Regions from separate parts of the Lentzea sp. DG1S-22 genome, predicted to be linked through region 3. Evidence: riboswitches for the same ligand, from Rfam matches in the RefSeq annotation. Region 3 holds a riboswitch; each other region holds the start of a gene.
What was found. A riboswitch is a leader RNA that binds a small molecule or an ion and turns the genes downstream of it on or off. The one in region 3 is predicted to bind glycine.
Positions count from the first base shown of each region.

Region 1: it holds a riboswitch for glycine, as region 3 does, so the genes downstream of both, gcvP (aminomethyl-transferring glycine dehydrogenase) here and gcvT (glycine cleavage system aminomethyltransferase GcvT) in region 3, are expected to answer to the same signal.
Region 2: it holds a riboswitch for glycine, as region 3 does, so the genes downstream of both, gcvH (glycine cleavage system protein GcvH) here and gcvT (glycine cleavage system aminomethyltransferase GcvT) in region 3, are expected to answer to the same signal.

Region 1 is NZ_CP143276.1:8,106,053-8,109,970, forward strand. Features, by position in the region: gene V1227_RS38630 (MerR family transcriptional regulator) at 98-664, shown strand; gene V1227_RS38635 (Clp protease N-terminal domain-containing protein) at 752-1,723, shown strand; glycine riboswitch at 1,780-1,875, shown strand; glycine riboswitch at 1,879-1,978, shown strand; gene gcvP (aminomethyl-transferring glycine dehydrogenase) at 2,027-3,918, shown strand, end outside.
Region 2 is NZ_CP143276.1:6,997,707-7,001,624, forward strand. Features, by position in the region: gene V1227_RS33245 (MFS transporter) at 1-112, shown strand, start outside; gene V1227_RS33250 (TetR/AcrR family transcriptional regulator) at 123-803, shown strand; gene ald (alanine dehydrogenase) at 859-1,971, opposite strand; glycine riboswitch at 2,197-2,291, shown strand; gene gcvH (glycine cleavage system protein GcvH) at 2,355-2,738, shown strand; gene V1227_RS33265 (L-serine ammonia-lyase) at 2,782-3,918, shown strand, end outside.
Region 3 is NZ_CP143276.1:7,793,891-7,797,808, reverse strand. Features, by position in the region: gene glyA (serine hydroxymethyltransferase) at 1-911, opposite strand, end outside; gene gcvT (glycine cleavage system aminomethyltransferase GcvT) at 925-2,019, opposite strand; glycine riboswitch at 2,119-2,206, opposite strand; glycine riboswitch at 2,208-2,313, opposite strand; gene V1227_RS37090 (DUF3817 domain-containing protein) at 2,359-2,661, opposite strand; gene V1227_RS37085 (hypothetical protein) at 2,676-3,059, opposite strand; partial or broken gene V1227_RS37080 (helix-turn-helix transcriptional regulator) at 3,149-3,642, opposite strand; gene V1227_RS37075 (hypothetical protein) at 3,807-3,918, opposite strand, start outside.

The sequences.
Region 1 (3,918 bases), 310 kb from region 3:
CTTACCGTCGAACTCGAGTGGACGTCGCCGGTTCACGAGAGTGGACGCGGTGGCTTGACGGTCATGAGTTTCGTGGCCGTTCCGAGGGGAGGCAGGCGTGGTCGAGGAAGCGCCCTTGAGGGCCGGATCCGGGCTGCAGGGTGAGCTGTTCCCGGACTCCTCGCTGCCGGACGAGCTCGTCGGCTACCGAGGACCCGCGGCGTGCCAGATCGCGGGCATCACGTACCGGCAGCTCGACTACTGGGCCCGCACCGGGCTCGTCGCCCCGACGGTCCGGATGGCGCACGGCTCGGGCAGCCAGCGGCTGTACTCGTTCAAGGACATCCTGGTCCTGAAGGTCGTGAAACGGCTCCTGGACACCGGTGTCTCGCTGCAGAACATCCGCGTCGCCGTCGACCACCTGCGCCGGCGCGGCGTGCAGGACCTGGCGAGGATCACGCTCTTCTCCGACGGCACGACCGTCTACGAGTGCACCTCGCCGGAGGAGGTCGTGGACCTGCTGCAGGGCGGTCAGGGCGTGTTCGGCATCGCGGTGAGCGGTGCGATGCGCGAGATCTCCGGCACGATCCACGAGTTCCCGGCCGAACGTGCGGACGGCGTCGAGATCGCGCCGATGACCGAGGACGAGCTGACCCGCCGCCGCCGCGAGCGCGCCACCGGCTGACCGGCCCGGTGACCGTGGCCGACCGGCGCCTGTCCGTGGCCGGTCGGCGGACGCGCCGGGGACGGGTCCGTCCCTAGCGTTCCCGGCATGACGCACACTCCTTCGTCGCAGGTGGTCAAGGTCCTGGCCGCGGCCGTCCGGCGCGCCTCCCGCCACGGGTTCGGGTTCGTCGGCACCGAGAACCTGCTGATCTCCCTGATCGACACGACCGGTCCCGGCCGCAAGCTCGGCGCGAAGTCGCTGGGGGCGCTGGCGATGGCGCGGGGGACCGAGCACTGGGCCGACGACGACGGTGGTGTCGTCGGCGAGTCCCACCCGGACGTCACGGCGCTGATGAGCGCCGCCCACCACCACGCTCGCGTCGAGGCCGTTCTGCCCGTGAGCCGCGCGTTGGAGGATTGTCTGCGTGCGGCTGTGGCCCAGGCCGGCGACGGTGTTCTGACCACGACCCACCTCGCCCTGGCGTTGCTGTCGCTCGAGTCCGGACGGGCCGCCGACCTGTTCCTGGTGCGCGGGGTGGATCCCGGGGTGACGGCCGCCGCCGTGCGGGCCGATGCCGCGCGGCGCTACGCCGAGGTCGAGGAAGCACCCGCGGTCTGGCTGCTGCGCAAGGCGGGAGCCCTGGAAGGGGAGTCCGGTGGCGGGTACGTGGGCTGGCTGACGAAGCTCGTCGCACGGGGTCAGGGGCTCGGCGGACCGGTGCTGACGGTGGTGCGCAACGAGGCCGAACGGCTGGCCGTCGCCGGGAGGCGGGACGTCTCGTCGCGCGACCTCGTGGAGGCGGTGCTGACGGTCGACCACCAGCTGGCCGTCTCCGGGCGGCGGCTGAGGCCGGAGTTCGAGTCGGGTGGCGCGGCGGCGTTGCGCGAGGCGGGAGTGGACCCGGCCGCGTTGCCCTCCGGCGGTGGCGCGGTGGAACGCGCCGTGGAGCGGGCGAAGCTCGTCGCCGCGCGGCGCGGGGACGCGGTCGTGGGCACCGCGCACCTGCTCGCGGCGGTGCGCGACGACCCCGCGGACCCCGTCGCGGCGGCGCTCACCGGTCTCGCCGTTGAGACGTAGGTCGCGTCTCTAGCGACTGGGCGGGCTGCCTGCGGGTATTCTTCGCGGGTAGTCGCTGAACTCAGGCGGGAGAGACCGGGCTTCGAACCCGGCGCCGAAGGAGCAAGTCCCTCCCCGGGAACCTCTCAGGCATCCAGGACCGCCGAGCGAGACGCCTCTGGAAAGTGGATCCCCGCAAGGGAATCCCGCCGACGGTGAAAGCCCGGTCCCGCACCGGGTGAACCTCTCAGGCGCCCTTGAAGGGTACGGACAGAGCGGGGAGGGCACCAGGACACGTGTGCCCTCAGCCCCCGGAGGCGTTTGATGACGCAGGACCGCATTCCGCTCGCCGCTCTCGAGCACGGCACCCCGTTCGCCGACCGCCACGTCGGTCCGCGTCCCGCCGAGCTCGCGCGCATCCTCGACGTCATCGGTGTCGGGTCGCTGGAGGAGCTGGCGCAGCGCGCGGTGCCGTCGTCCATCCACGAGCGCGACCTCGTGCTGGACCTGCCCGCCCCGGCCACCGAGACCGAGGCGCTCGCGGAGCTGCGGGAGCTCGCGTCGCGGAACCGGCCGATGACGCAGATGATCGGCCTCGGCTACTACGACACCGTGACGCCGGGCGTGATCCTGCGCAACGTCCTGGAGTCGCCCGCCTGGTACACCGCGTACACGCCGTACCAGCCGGAGATCTCCCAGGGCCGCCTGGAGGCCCTGCTGAACTTCCAGACGATGGTCGGCGACCTGACGGGCCTGCCCGTCGCGAACGCGTCCATGCTGGACGAGTCGACCGCCGCCGCCGAGGCGATGACCCTCGTGCGCCGCGCCGGCCGCTCCAAGTCGAACAAGTTCGTCGTCGACGCCGACACGCTGCCGCAGACGCTGGCCGTGATCGAGACGCGCGCCGAGCCGCTCGACATCGAGATCGTCGTCGCCGACCTGTCGCAGGGCATCGAGGGCCTCGGCCTGGGCGGCGACTTCTTCGGCGTCCTGCTGTCCTACCCCGGCGCGTCCGGTGTGGTGCGCGACCAGAAGGCGCTCATCGAGGAGATCCACGCCGCCGGTGCGCAGGCCGTCGTCGCCGCCGACCTGCTGGCCCTGACGCTGCTGCGCGCGCCCGGTGAGATCGGCGCGGACGTCGTCGTCGGCACCACGCAGCGCTTCGGCGTGCCGATCGGCTTCGGCGGCCCGCACGCCGGCTACATGGCCGTCCGGTCCGGTTTGGAGCGCCAGCTGCCCGGCCGTCTCGTCGGTGTCTCCGTCGACGCCGACGGCTCGCTGGCCTACCGCCTCGCGCTGCAGACGCGTGAGCAGCACATCCGCCGTGAGAAGGCCACGTCGAACATCTGCACCGCGCAGGTGCTGCTGGCCGTGATCGCCTCGATGTACGCCGTCTACCACGGCCCCGAGGGCCTGCGCGCCATCGCGACCCGCGTGCACCGCCTGGCCACCGTGCTCGCCACGGGCCTGTGCGAGGCCGGGCTGGACGTCGTGCACGGCGAGTTCTTCGACACCGTCGAGGTCCGCGTTCCCGGTGAGGCCGCCGCCGTCGTGGCGAAGGCCCGCGAGGCCGGCATCAACCTGCGCCTCGTCGACTCCGACGTCGTCGCGATCGCCTGCGACGAGAAGACCACGCGGGCGCACGTCGTCGCGGTGTGGGAGGCCTTCGGCGTCACCGGGTCCGATGTGGACGCGATCGACGCCGACACCGCCGACGGCATCCCGGCCGACCTGCGCCGCACGTCGGACTACCTGACCCACCCGGTCTTCCACTCGCACCGCTCCGAGACGGCGCTGCTGCGCTACCTGCGCGCGTTGTCCGACAAGGACGTCGCCCTGGACCGCAGCATGATCCCGCTCGGCTCCTGCACGATGAAGCTCAACGCCACCGCGGAGATGGAGTCCATCACGTGGCCGGAGTTCTCGACGCTGCACCCGTTCGCCCCGGCCGAGGACGCCGCCGGTCTGCTGAAGATCGTGTCGGACCTGGAGGCCTGGCTCGCCGAGGTCACCGGCTACGACGCCGTGTCGCTGCAGCCGAACGCCGGGTCGCAGGGTGAGTTCGCCGGTCTGCTGGCGATCCGCGCGTACCACCGCGCGAACGGCAACGCCGACCGCGACGTCTGCCTGATCCCGTCGTCCGCCCACGGCACGAACGCCGCGTCCGCCGTCATGGCCGGCATGCGCGTCGTCGTCGTCAAGTGCGACGACAAGGG
Region 2 (3,918 bases), 800 kb from region 3:
CGCGGTGGTGCGCGAGGCGTTCTCGAACGGCATGACCGTGAGCCTTCTGACCGGTGCCGCGGCCGTCTTCCTGGGAGGTGTTGTGGCCAGCGTCTTGCTGCGGCGTGCTTAGGATCGTCGACGTGGACAGCGTGTGGTTCAGCAAGCCCAGGCCCGGCAGCGGGCAGCCCCTCGGCCTGAGCCGCGAGGCGATCGTCCGCAAGGCCCTGGAACTGCTGGACCAGCACGGTCTGCAGAAGCTGTCGATGCGCAAGCTGGCCGCGGAACTCGGCGCGGCGCCGATGTCGCTGTACTGGCACGTGCCGACGAAGGACGCGCTGATCGAGCTGTGCCTCGACGAGGTCTACGGCGAGTTCACCCTCCCCGACCCCGAGACCGACTGGGAGACCGCGGTGCGCGCGATGATGCGCGAGCTGCGTCAGCTCGCGCTCAAGCACCCGTGGTGGATCCGCGGGATCGGGGAGTTCAACACCATCGGCCCGAACGCCGTGGCCTACGCGGACGCCATGTTCGGGCCGATGTTGCGCGCCGGGCTGTCGACCGTCGCGGCGGCCCAGTCGATCGCCACGGTGGGCAGCTTCGTCAACGGGTACGCGATCGCCGAGGTCAACTTCATCGCTCGCGGCGGGATGGACTCGCCACCGCCGGACATGGACAAGATCGCCGACCTGTACCGGGACAAGCACCCCCGGTACGTCGCGATGCTCGACGAGGGCGAGCTGTGGTCGCTGGAGCGGCAGTTCGAGTTCGGCCTGGACTGCGTGATCGAAGGCGTCAAGGCCCGCGTCGAAGCCCTCAGGTAGGCGAAACCCCCGCAGCGGTTCACGCGTGCGGGGGCCTCATTCATCGGGGTGGCTCTCAGATCACGGACTCCAGCGGCGTGTGCGCGAGGCCGGTCGCCTCGGCCACCGGGCCGTTGGTCAGCTTGCCGGCGTGGGCGTTGAGGCCCAGGGCGAGCGAACGGTCGTCCTTCAGCGCCTTCTCCCAGCCCTTGTCGGCCAGCGCGACGGCGTAGGGCAGCGTCACGTTGGTCAGCGCGTAGGTCGAGGTGCGCGGGACGGCGCCCGGCATGTTCGCGACGCAGTAGAACACCGAGTTGTGGACCTCGTAGGTCGGCTCGGCGTGCGTGGTGGCGCGCGAGTCCTCGAAGCAGCCGCCCTGGTCGATCGCGATGTCGACGAGCACCGAGCCCGGCTTCATCTCGGCGACCAGCGCGTTCGAGACGAGCTTCGGCGCGGCGGCACCGGGGACGAGCACGGCGCCGATGACGAGGTCGGCCTCGCGGACGGCCTGCTCGATCGCGAACGAGTTCGAGGCGAGCGTGCGCAGGCGGCCGGCGAACTGGGCGTCGACTTGGCGCAGCCGGTCGACGTTGGTGTCGAGGATCTGCACGTCCGCGCCCATGCCCACGGCGATGGTCGCGGCGTTGAGACCGGCCACACCGCCGCCGATCACGACCACGCGGGCCGGGGCGACACCGGGGACGCCACCGGGCAGCACGCCGCGGCCACCGGAGGGCTTCATCAGCGAGAACGCGCCGACCTGCGGGGCAAGGCGGCCCGCGACCTCGGACATCGGGGCCAGCAGCGGCAGCGCGCGGTTCGGCAGCTGCACGGTCTCGTAGGCGATGGCCGTGGTGCCGGACGCCAGCAGCGCCTCGGTCAGCGGCTTGTCGGCGGCGAGGTGCAGGTACGTGAAGAGGGTCTGGCCGGCGCGCAGGCGGGGGTACTCCTCGGCGATCGGCTCCTTGACCTTGAGGACCAGGTCGCCCTCGGCCCAGACGTCGTCGGCGGTCGCGAGGACCTTGGCGCCCGCGGCGAGGTACTCCTCGTCGGTGATCGCGGAGCCCAGACCGGCGCCCTGCTCGACGAACACGTCGTGCCCGCGGCTCGTCAGCTCGTGCGCACCGGCAGGGGTGAGAGCGACGCGGTACTCGTGGTTCTTGATCTCGCGGGGAACTGCGATCCGCACGATGACTCCTCCGTTCGGTGGCCGACATCTCACAATGTGGGGCAGTGGGAAGGTCATGTCACTGTGCGAATCGCACTATCGAGCACGGGTGCGGTTGTTCACTTGGGACAGAGCCACCTGGTTTGCGCTCGCGTGTGACTCGACCCGTCCGCGTTGACACCCGGCGGGGGCCGCACATAGCGTTCGCCCCTGAGAACTGAAGACCGGCCGCGGCGCGACAGCGCCAGAACCCGAGTGGGAGAGACCCCGACGAACGTCGGTCGGGGCGCCGAAGGGGCAAGCTCCCGCACACTCTCAGGCAGCAAGACCACTCGGGGTAGGCAACTCTGCACGGCGGAGGGGGCGCAAGTGTCCTGACCCGTCACAGCCAGAGGAGTCGCGCCGTGCAGTTCCCCGAGAACCTGCTCTACACCACCGAGCACGAGTGGGTCGACTGGACGCCGGGTACCCAGGACCCGCTGACCTGCGGGATCACCGAGTACGCGGCGGACGCCCTGGGCGACATCGTCTTCGTGCAGCTGCCCGAGGTCGGTGCGAAGGTCGTCACCAACGAGGTGTGCGGCGAGCTCGAGTCCACCAAGTCCGTCAGCGACCTGTTCTCGCCCGTCACCGGTGAGGTGATCGAGGTCAACAGCGCCGTCGTCGACGACCCGGCGATCGTGAACAACGACCCGTACGGCGCCGGCTGGCTGTTCAAGGTCCGCGTCGAGTCGGCCGAGAACCTGCTCACGGCGGCCAAGTACGCCGAGCTCACCCAGACCGGCTGACATGGGCCCGACCGACCGCTCCACCACCACGAAGGACTGATCAGTGGCGATCAGCGTTTTCGACCTGTTCTCCGTCGGCATCGGACCGTCCAGCTCCCACACCGTCGGCCCGATGCGCGCGGCGGCGATGTTCGTCGAGAAGCTCGGTGCGCGTGCGTCCGAAGTGGACCGCGTGCACGTCGAGCTGTTCGGCTCGCTCGGCGCGACCGGCCACGGCCACGGCAGCCCGAAGGCCGTGTTCCTGGGCCTCGAGGGCAACCTCCCCGAGGAGGTCGACCCCACCGTCGCCGCCCACCGCGTCGAGGAGATCGTCGGCGGCGGACGGCTCCGGCTCGGCGGCACGCACGAGATCGAGTTCGTGCACGACCGCGACCTCGTCATGCACCGCCGCAAGTCACTTCCGCTGCACCCCAACGGGATGAGCTTCGAGGCGTTCAGCGGCGGCGAGTCCGTCGAGCACGCCGTCTACTACTCGATCGGCGGCGGGTTCGTCGTCGACGAGAACGCCTCCGGCACCGACCGCATCAAGCCCGACTCGACGCCGCTGCCCCACCCGTTCCTCACCGGCGACCAGCTGCTCGCGCGCTGCCGCGAGACAGGCCTGTCGATCAGCGAGATCATGATGGCCAACGAGCTGTCGTGGCGGACGGAAGAAGAGGTGCGGTCGGGACTGCTGCACATCTGGCACGTCATGCAGGAGTGCGTCGAACGCGGCTGCACCGAGCACGGCATCCTGCCCGGCGGCCTGAAGGTCCGCCGCCGCGCCGCCGAGATGCGCAAACGCCTGGAGGGCGAGCACTTCGTCACCGACCCCCTGCGCGTCATGGACTGGGTCACGCTCTTCGCGCTGGCGGTCAACGAGGAGAACGCCGCGGGCGGCCGCGTCGTCACCGCGCCGACCAACGGCGCGGCCGGCATCGTCCCCGCGGTCCTGCACTACTACACGAAGTTCGTGCCGGGAGCCTCGGACGACGGCGTGGTCCGCTTCCTGCTGACCGCCGGCGCGATCGGCGTGCTGTTCAAGGAGAACGCGTCGATCTCCGGCGCCGAGGTCGGCTGCCAGGGCGAGGTCGGCTCCGCGTGCTCGATGGCGGCCGGCGGCCTCGCCGAGGTGCTCGGAGGCACCCCCGAACAGGTCGAGAACGCGGCCGAGATCGCGATGGAGCACAACCTCGGCCTC
Region 3 (3,918 bases):
TGCGACAGCCGGTCGGCCAGGATCCGGGCGCCCTCGAGCGTGCGGCGCTGCCGGTCGGCGAACTCCGGCGAGGCGGCGTGCTTGAACGCCACGGCCTTGGCCGCGATCACGTGTTCCAGCGGACCGCCCTGCTGGCCGGGGAACACCGCCGAGTTGATCTTCTTGGCGATGTCGGCGTCGTTCGACAGGATCACGCCGCCGCGGGGGCCGCCGAGGGTCTTGTGCGTGGTCGTCGTGGTCACGTGCGCGTGCGGCACGGGCGACGGGTGCAGGCCCGCGGCCACGAGGCCCGCGAAGTGCGCCATGTCGACCATCAGGTACGCCTCGACCGAGTCCGCGATGCGGCGGAACTCGGCGAAGTCCAGCTGGCGCGGGTAGGCGGACCAGCCGGCCACGATCAGCTTCGGGCGGTGCTCGGTCGCGAGGCGCTCGACCTCGGCCATGTCGACGCGGCCGTCTTCGTCGGAGACGTGGTACGGCACGACGTTGTAGAGCTTGCCGGAGAAGTTGATGCGCATGCCGTGCGTCAGGTGGCCGCCGTGCGCGAGGTCCAGGCCGAGGATCGTGTCGCCGGGCTGCAGGAGCGCGAACATGGCGGCCGCGTTGGCCTGGGCGCCCGAGTGCGGCTGGACGTTCGCGAAGCCGGCGCCGAAGAGCGACTTGATGCGCTCGATGGCGAGGCGCTCGACGACGTCGACGTGCTCGCAGCCGCCGTAGTAGCGGCGGCCGGGGTAGCCCTCGGCGTACTTGTTGGTGAGCACGGAGCCCTGGGCCTGCAGCACGGAGACCGGGGTGAAGTTCTCCGAGGCGATCATCTCGAGGGTGCCCTGCTGGCGCGCCAGCTCGGCCGCGACGGCCTCGGCAACCTCGGGGTCGTACTCCGCGAGGGAGGCGTTGAACTGGTCGGACATCTGGAGGATCTCCCTACTTGGCGCGCTTGTAGAACGGAAGTGCGACGACCTCGACCGGCTGCTTCTTGCCGCGGACGTCCACCAGCAGTGAGGTGCCCGGCTCGGAGCTCGCACGGGTCACGTAGGCCATCGCGACCGAGTAGCCGAGGGTCGGGGACAGGGCGCCCGAGGTGACCTCGCCGACGACCTCGTCGCCGTTCAGCACCGCGTAGCCGTGGCGCGGGGCGCGCCGCTCGGGGGTCTTCAGTCCGACCAGGACCGAGTCCACACCGGACTCCGCCACCTTCGCGAGGGCGTCGCGGCCCACGAAGTCACCCGGCTTGTCGAGCTTCACGACGCGGCCGAGGTTCGCGTTGTAGGGCGTCAGCGACGTGGTGAGCTCGTTGCCGTACAACGGCATCCCGGCTTCGAGGCGCAGCGTGTCGCGGCAGCCGAGTCCGCACGGCTTGAGCTCGTGCGGCTGGCCCGCCTCCAGCAGCGCGGCCCACACGGCCGAGGCGTCGGCCGGGGCGACGAACAGCTCGAAGCCCTCCTCGCCGGTGTAGCCGGTGCGCGCGAGCAGCGCCGGGACGCCCGCGACGGTCGACGGGTACGAGGCGTAGTACTTCACCGTCGAGAGGTCGGTGTCGGTCAGGCCGGCGAGGATCTCGACGGACTTCGGGCCCTGGACCGCGATCAGCGCGTAGTCGGTCGACCTGTCCGCGACGGCGGTGTCGAACCCGGCGGCGCGCTCCACCAGCGCGTCGGCCACGACCGCGGCGTTGGAGGCGTTCGCGACGACCATGAACTCCTCGTCGCCCAAGCGGTACACGATCAGGTCGTCGATCACGCCGCCATCGGCCTGGGTGATCATCGTGTAGCGCGCCTTGCCGACGGCCAGCGCGGAGATGTGGCCGACGAGCGCGTAGTCGAGCGCCTCGCCCGCCTGCGGTCCGGTCAGGACGATCTCACCCATGTGCGTGAGGTCGAACAGGCCCGCCGAGGTGCGCACCGCGTGGTGCTCGGCGAGCTCGGACGAGTAGCGCAGCGGCATCCGCCAGCCCGCGAAGTCGGTGAACATCGCGCCGAGCTGCTCGTGCTCGGCGTTCAGAGGCGTGAGGCGGGACATCAGAACGCTCCTTGAGGGTGCGCCGAAGAGCCGGAGCAGGCCGGCTGAGGCAACAGAAGAATGACACGGTCCATCAGAGACTCCTCGTCTGAGAGAGCCTCCCCCTCTGTCATGAGCCTGAGAGCTTCACCACCGGAGTGGCTTGCACCGTGGGCGAGGCTGCTGACGAGCCTGCTTTCCAGAGTTGCCTTCGTCGCGCGGTACGGGGACCTGAGAGATTCCGGGGAGGAGTTGCTCCTTCGGCGCTCCCCACGCCGGAAACCGGCAGCGGTGGAGCTCTCCCGCGCGACATCGACGGCCGTGTTCAGTTGGTTGCCCCAGACGCTAGCAGGCCGAACGTCACAGCGGCACGCCCTGCGCCGTCTTCTCGACCACCTTGCGCTCCGCCCAGAACGACAGGAACGGGATCGTGCCGGCGATCAGCACGAGCGCCGTGCCCTTGATCGACCAGCGCAGCTTCAGCGCCAGGTCTACGGAAAGCACCAGGTAGATGGCGTAGAGGAAGCCGTGGACCGGGCCGACGACCTTCATCGCGCCGTCCATGTCCGCGGCGTACTTGAGCACCATCGCCACGACCAGGAGCAGCAGGAAGACACCGACCACGTAAGCCATGACCCTGAACCGGGTCAACGCACCCTTCATCTGCCCGCCTTCGCTCAACGACCGTCCCGCGCGTTGAGGTTCGCGAGCATGCGGTTGTAGGCCGCGAGCTCCGCGTCTTCTTCGTCGTCGAAGTGCTCGACGGGCGCGGGTTTGACGGCGTCAACGGTAGTCACCGGCTCGGCGGCGGCCGCAACCGGCTCCGGTGCGGAGAGAGCCTCGTCACGGCGCTGGCGTGCCAGGCGGCGGAAACGCCACACCATGAAGAGGGGGAAGAGGCCGAAGAGCGGCCACTGGAGCACGTACCCGAGGTTCTGGAACGTGCCGCTGGAGGACTCGAAGCGCTGCCACTGCCAGTACGCGAGCCCGCAGCAGACGATCAGCGCCGCCAGACAGGCGAGCGCGATCAGCACACGCTGGGGAGTAAGGAGGCCGCGCACGACCTCCACACTACTGGGGTGAGGCCTCCTGACAGGAGGCCACCCGTGGGGATGGGTACAGGGCTGCCGCCTCCGGCAGCCCGTTCCTCTTATGCCACGCCGTCCCGGCGCTGCCTCTGCAGACGTGCGACGCACCAGGCCGCGGCGGAGCCACGGCGAAGGTGCTGGAGAACCGTCATCGGTCCCAGGCGCCTCCCGAGGTCGGCGGGCGTGAGGCCGGCCGCGCGGTAGTCGAGCGCGCGCTGGTCCAGCGGGCTGATGCCCGCGTCCCACCACTGCTCGGCCTCGGCGACGTCGCCCACCAGCTGCCAGTAGCTCGCCGCGGCGGCGAGCAACGCCTCGGGTGCCTCCGGCGCCCGCTTGCGCATCGCGGCCACGTAGGCCGGATCCGCCGAGTCGACCTTGACCAAGCCACGCGGCCCGCTCCGTGCGGCACCCCGCTGCACGGGGATGCCCGGCGCCGAGGGGGAGCCTCAGCGAGCCACGCGTTCTTGATCCGGTTCACCTCCTGCATCTCTGCGTCATCAGACCGTTCAGCCGCCCACTGCTTCAAGAGCTCGTGGACCCCGGAGTCCTCGACCATCCATGCCTCCTCGTCGGTCGGGGATCGGCCATTGCAGCGGAAGGTATTCGGTAGGTCTGACAATCGCCAGACCCTGAATCCTCAGAACACCCGTTACCAGTGCGTGATTGGCCGCATTCCACCCGTCCGGCTCAACGCGAACGGTCGAGGATCACGGTGCGTCACTAGGCGATGGGGGTCGCCGTGCCGAAGAGGCTCCTGACGAAGGTGATGATCGACTCCGCGCCCTCCCGCAGCCAGCCGAGAGCCGTCTGGACCGCCGAAGCGGACTCTTCG